One region of the Micromonospora aridisoli genome, then DNA from elsewhere that is predicted to be linked to it. Evidence: riboswitches for the same ligand, from Rfam matches in the RefSeq annotation. Region 1 holds a riboswitch; the other holds the start of a gene.
What was found. A riboswitch is a leader RNA that binds a small molecule or an ion and turns the genes downstream of it on or off. The one in region 1 is predicted to bind thiamine pyrophosphate.

Region 1 (3,203 bases):
GCTCCAGCACATGCAGGTTGGCCGCGCCTCCGGTGCCGAGGATCAGCCGGGAGCCGAACCGTACACCGGCCAGCTCGAAGCCGGTCGACTCGTCCATCCGGGTCACCCGCCCTGGGCGGCGCTGAGCACCTCGACCCGGTCGCCACCGCGCAGCACCGTCGCCGGCCAGCCGGTACGCGGCACCACCTCGCCGTTCACCGCCACCGCCACACCGCGCTGCTGGCCGGTGACGTCCCGGACCAGGTCGGCCACGGTCACCCCGTCGGGCAGGTCGCGTCCGACGCCGTTCACCGTCAGTTGCACGAGTCGTCCTCCGTCGAGTCATGGAAGGTGCTGCCGGCACCGGCCACCACGGCGAACCGATCCGGCGGGAAGGGGGCGAGCAGCGGATCGGGGGTGTCTCCCCCGGTGACCAGATCGGTGATCAGATCCGCGGTGACCGGCGTGAGCACGATCCCGTGGCGGTGGTGGCCGGTGGCGACCAGCACGTCCGGGCGTCCCGGCAACGGGCCCAGCATCGGGGCGTTGTCCGGTGTGCCCGGACGCAGCCCCGCCAACGTCTCCACCAGGTCGTACTCGGCGATCTCGGGCAGCAGGTCGACGGCGGCACGCAGCAGCCGCAGCACCGCACCGGCGGAGACGTCCAGGTCGGACCGCTCCTCGACGGTCGCGCCGATCACCACCTCACCGCTGTCCCGGGGGACCAGGTAGACGTGCTCGCCGTCGGCGTAACCCCGGATCACGTGCCGGAAGCTCGGCGGGCCGCCACCGGGCGCGCGCAGCCGCAGCACCTGCCCCTTCACCGGGCGGACCGGCAGGCCGGTCAGGGCGGCGGTGCCACAGCCGGCGGCGACCACCGTCACACCGGCGGTGACGTCACCCAGCCGCCGCACCGGCTCGGCGACCAGCACCGCTCCGGCCCGCTCCGCCGCCAGTCGCAGCGCCGGCACCAGCCGACGCGGGTCGACCTGGTGGTCGGTGGCGGCGAGCGCGCCGCCACGCACCCGGGGAGCCAGCGCCGGCTCGCGCTCGCGCAGTTGGGACGGGCGCAGCGGCGTGACCGGCAGCCCCAGCCCCTGCTGGTACGCCCACAGTCGGCGCGCCTCGGCGAGGTCGTCGGCGGTCAGCCCGACCATCAGCGTGCCCTCGGTCCGGTAGCCGATGTCGGTGCCGGTCGCCTCGGTCAGCTCGGCCGCGAACCCGGGCCAACGGCCGGCGGACTCGGTGAGCAACCGGGTCAGCTCCCGCTCACCGAAGTACGCCTCGGCCACCGGCGCCAGCATCCCGGCGGCCACGTGCGAGGCGCCCGATCCGGGTGCCGGGTCGTGCACCACCACCCGCAACCCGCGGCTGGCGCACCGCCAGGCGATCGCCCATCCGATCGGCCCACCCCCCACCACCGCCACATCCGGTGCAAGGAAGGGCCCCCTGTTAACGCCTCCGGTAGAGGAAGGGCCCCCTGTTAACACGTCAGCCCCCGCAGCAGTTCGGCGGCGGCACGGGCCGGGTCGGTGGCTCCGGAGAGCGCACCGACCACCGCGACCCCGTACGCGCCGGCGGCCCGCAACTCAGGCACGTCCGCCGCCGTCACCCCACCGATGGCGATCACCGGCACGTCCACCGCACCGGCCACCGCCCGGACCCCGGCCGTACCGATCGGCGACGGCAGTCCGTCCTTGGTGCTGGTGGCGCGGCAGGGACCCACGCCCAGGTAGCTGGCCCCGGCGGTGACCGCCGCGAGCGCCTGCGCCGGTTCCCGCGCGGTGGCACCCAGTACGGCCGACGGGCCGAGCACCCTCCGGGCCGCCGCCACGGGCAGGTCGTCCGCACCGACGTGACCGCCGGCGGCGTCGGTCGCCAGCGCCACGTGCAGCCGGTCGTTGACCAGGCAGGACACGTCGTACGGCGCGCAGAGGGCCAGCACCTGCCGGGTCAGTTCGTACGCCTGACGGTCGGTCGCGGTGTCCTCGACGCGGACCTGCACCACCAGGTCCGCGTGCGCCACCGGCAGCACGGCGCGAAGCACGGCGAGCGGATCCCGCCCGGGTCGGGTGTCGGTGATCAGATGCAGTCGTCCCAGGGACGGCACGGCAACACTCCTCCCTGCGCCGGCATTACCCGGATCAGGTTCGACGGTCGGGGGCTCACAGCCCCCCTCTCAGCCCGGTGCACCGGGCTCCCGTGGGTTCGTTGGGTGTCACCGTACGTCGTTTCGCCGGCTCCGCCAAGCCCGTCCCGCGCCCTCGCTTGGGGCGGAAGGCGCCCGGTCATGCCGACTCGGAGCGGGTTGCTGATCCGACTCGCAGCGGCACGATGACCGAAAAAGGATCCGATATGGAGTGACTCACACCAATAAACAAAGTTGCCGTTACCAAACCGTTACAAGAGTTCGCCTTGCCCGAAACCCATTCACGAACACAAATTGAGTGATCGGATCGGCTTGTCGCCACCCAGACCTCGCTCGTCAGGTATGGGCGGTCGGACCGACGCGGAGTGACCACCGCCGCCCACTCCGACCCGCCCCACCGACAGAGGAGATCCTCGTGCCCCGACCCCGTCGGCGGCGAGCACCGCTCGCCCCAGTGACCGTGGCGCTACTCGCCCTGGTACTCATTCTGGCCGCCGCACCGACTCCGATCGCCGGCCCCGGCACCGCCCGGGCCGCCGGCCCCACCGCCGCCCAGCCCGCCGGCCCGGCCGTCTCAGCCGCCGCGGCACAGGCGGAGCCGTACTCCGTCCTGGTCTTCTCCAAGACCGCCGGGTTCCGGCACGACTCGATCCCGGCCGGCATCAGCGCGATCCAGCAACTCGGCACGGCGAACGGCTTCACGGTCACCACCACCGAGGACGGCGCCGCCTTCACCGACACCAACCTCGCCAGGTTCAAGGCGGTCATCTGGTTGTCGACCACGGGTGACGTGCTCAACGCGAGCCAGCAAGCGGCCTTCGAGCGCTACATCCGCGCCGGTGGCGGTTACGTCGGCGTGCACGCCGCGTCCGACACCGAGTACGACTGGGCCTGGTACGGCCAACTGGTCGGTGCCTACTTCAACAGCCACCCGGCCAACCAGACGGCCACTGTGAAGGTCGAAGACACCACTCACGAGTCGACGCGGCACCTGCCGGACCGGTGGTCCCGTTACGACGAGTGGTACAACTTCCGCACCAACCCCCGCGCCCGTCAGGTGCAGGTGCTGGCCTCG
Region 2 (3,203 bases), on a different contig from region 1:
CGTGAGGGAGAACTGCGACAGCGAGGCTGCGACGAAGGCGTCGGCCTCGGAGCAGAGCGAGAGCAGCACGGCCAGCAGCGCCAGCGCCAGGATCGACAGCCACGCGTTGTCGGCGAGGGTCTGCAACCACCGCTCCGGCACCAGCACGTTGATGCTGGCGGCGGCCATCGCGCCGAGCACCAGGAAGCCCCCGGCGTGTGTGACGTCGTGGCGGACCGCCGCCCAGAAGGCCCGGCCTCGGGAGGCGTCGTCCAGTTCCGGCCGGCGCGGCATCCTGATCCACTCGGTACGGCCGAGCCGCAACCACAGCCAGCCCATGATCATGGCGACGATCAGGCTCGCGACGCCCCGGGCGACGACCATCTCGGGATTGTTGGGGAAGGCGACCGCGGTGGCGGTGAGCACGATCGGATTGACCGCCGGGGCGGCCAGCAGGAACGCCAGCGCGGCGGCGGGCGTGACGCCCCGCCGGATCAGTGACCCGGCGATCGGCACCGACCCGCACTCGCAGCCCGGCAGCACCACTCCGGCGGCGCTGGCCGCCGGCACCGCCAGCGCCGGATGCCGGGGCAACGCCTTTGCCCAGAACGAGCGGGGTACGAAGACCGCGATCACCGCGGAGAGCAGCACTCCGAATACCAGGAACGGCACCGCCTGCACCATGATCGAGACGAAGACGGTGGTCCAGGTCTGCAGGCGGGGATCGTCCAGGGCCGCGGCGAGCGGCTCCCGGAAGATGATCAAAAGAATCAGCAGCCCCGCCAGGACCTCCACGGAGCCGATCCGGTCGCCGAGCCAGCGCCGGGGCGGCTCGCCACCGGCGGGTTCGGGCGGGCGGCTCTCGGTGTCGACGCCTCCGCCCGAGGACGTGCCGCGCGGTTCGCCGGCCGGCACGGCCCGGTCAGTGTCTGTGGTCACCCGTCGTCCTTCGGCCCGTGGCGGATCGGCGGCCTGAGATTACCGTCCGGCGCAGGGTGACGTCGATGGATGTCACAGAATTGCCCGGACCGCGGACTCCCCCGCCACCACCGACCACCCGATACGAAGACCCGTCGTGACCTGCGAAGATCACATTGCCGGTGGATCTTCAGTGGTGTTAGCGTCGGCGGGACAGACAACACCTCCGACAGGGGAGCGCACAGCGCTGAGAGTGCGGGTCCGCCCGCAGACCCTCCGTACCTGATCTGGGTAATGCCAGCGCAGGGAGTTCGGTCCACCTCCAGCCCGCCGCCGTTCGGCGTCGCCGGACGGGGCGTGCGTCTTGCCTGGTTCGCAACTGGACTGGGAGCGATCATCATGAAGACCACCGACAGCAGCCGCTGGCGCACCATCGACATCGTGGTGGCCTCGGTCATCGCCGTCGCCTTCGGCGTCATCTTCTGGGCCTGGGGCGTGGTGTGGAGCGCCACCGACGGCGCCTTCAGCTTCTTCCCGCCGGCACAGACGCTCATCTACGGCGTCTGGCTGGTACCGGCCGTCCTCGGCGGCCTGGTCATCCGCAAGCCCGGCGCCGCGCTGTACTGCGAGCTGCTGGCGGCGATCATCTCGGCCCTGCTGGGCAGCCAGTGGGGCAGCATCGTTTTGCTCCAGGGCCTGATGCAGGGTGTCGGTGCCGAGCTGGCCTTCGCCGCCTTCCGCTACCGCTCGTACCGGCTGCCGATCGCCCTGCTGGCCGGTGCGCTGACCGGTCTGAGCGCCGCCGTCTTCGACTTCGTCTACTGGAACGCCGGACGCGACATCGCCACCTACCGCCTCCCCTACGCACTGCTCACCATCGTCAGCGCCACGGTGATCGCCGGCGCCGGCGCGTACGCCCTGACCCGCGCCCTGGCCCGCACCGGCGTCCTCGACCGCTTCCCCGCCGGCCGCGACCGCCCCCTCGTCTGACACCCCCGAATGATCGCGTTGATCATGAGGTTGACGGCGCTCTCGATCTCCAGAACAACCGTCAACCTCATGATCAACGAAGGGAAGGAGAGGCACGGATGGGGGTGAGGCTGCGGGGGTTCGGGTGGCGGCACGCCGGGCGGCGTGCGTGGGCGCTACGCGGGGTGGATCTGCGGGTGGAGCGCGGCGAGCGGGTGCTGCTGCTCGGGCCGTCCGGGGCCGGCAAGAGCACCCTGCTGGCGGCCCTGGCCGGGCTGCTGCCCGAGGACTCCGGCGAGCACGAGGGCAGGATCGAGATCGACGGCCGGTCGGCCGCCGAGTCACGGGACCGGGTCGGCATCGTCTTCCAGGACCCGCAGTCCCAGCTCGTCATGGCCCGCAGCGGTGACGACGTGGCGTTCGGGCTGGAGAACCGGGGGGTGGCGGCCGACCGGATCTGGCCGCGGGTGGACGAGGCGCTGCACCGGGTCGGCTTCCCGTACCACCGGGACCGGCCCACCGCGGCACTCTCCGGTGGCGAACAGCAGCGCCTCGCCCTGGCCGGTGTGCTGGCGCTGCGTCCCGGCCTGCTGCTGCTCGACGAGCCCACCGCCAACCTCGACCCGGTGGGCGCCGCGCTCATTCGGGCGGCGCTCGCCCGGGCGGTGGACGCCGACACCACGCTGATCCTGGTCGAGCACCGCGTGGCGGAGGCGCTGCCCCTGGTCGACCGGGTCGTGGTGCTCGAACCCGGCGGCGGCGTCCGCGCCGACGGCCCACCCGAGGCGGTCTTCGCCACCCACGGCGACGCACTCGCCGCCGAAGGGGTCTGGGTACCCGGTCGGGAGATCCCGCCACGCCGGGCCGCCGGCCCGGCCGGCGAGGTGCTGCTCACCGCCGAGCGGCTCGGCCACCCGCCCCGGCTGGCCGCCACCGACCTGACGGTACGCGCCGGCGAGGCGCTCGCCGTGCTCGGACCGAACGGCGCCGGGAAGTCCACCCTGGCGCTGCTGCTCGGTGGGCTGCTCAAGCCGGGCAGCGGGCGGCTGGCGGCGAGCCCGGAGCTGGCCGGCGACGACGCGCACACCGCGCCACACCGCTGGCGGGCACCCGCGCTTGCCGGCCGGATCGGCTCGGTGTTCCAGAACCCTGAGCACCAGTTCGTCACCGACACGGTCTTCGACGAACTGGCTCTGGGGCCGAGGCGGACCGGGACGTCCGAGTCCGCGGTACGCGACCGGGTGACGGAGCTGTTGAGCCGACTTCGGCTGAGCCGGCTCGCCGCCGCCAACCCGTACACCCTCTCCGGAGGCGAGGCCCGACGGCTGAGCGTGGCG

Region 2: it holds a riboswitch for thiamine pyrophosphate, as region 1 does, so the genes downstream of both, SM447_RS26560 (ECF transporter S component) here and thiE (thiamine phosphate synthase) in region 1, are expected to answer to the same signal.

Annotation. Positions count from the first base shown of each region.
Region 1 covers NZ_JAXCFK010000004.1:502,963-506,165, reverse strand. The annotation lists gene SM447_RS11835 (thiazole synthase) at 1-97, opposite strand, end outside; gene thiS (sulfur carrier protein ThiS) at 103-303, opposite strand; gene thiO (glycine oxidase ThiO) at 294-1,469, opposite strand; gene thiE (thiamine phosphate synthase) at 1,463-2,089, opposite strand; TPP riboswitch at 2,084-2,193, opposite strand; gene SM447_RS11815 (ThuA domain-containing protein) at 2,544-3,203, shown strand, end outside.
Region 2 covers NZ_JAXCFK010000016.1:75,235-78,437, reverse strand. The annotation lists gene SM447_RS26565 (permease) at 1-918, opposite strand, end outside; TPP riboswitch at 1,119-1,224, shown strand; gene SM447_RS26560 (ECF transporter S component) at 1,297-1,887, shown strand; gene SM447_RS26555 (ABC transporter ATP-binding protein) at 1,986-3,203, shown strand, end outside.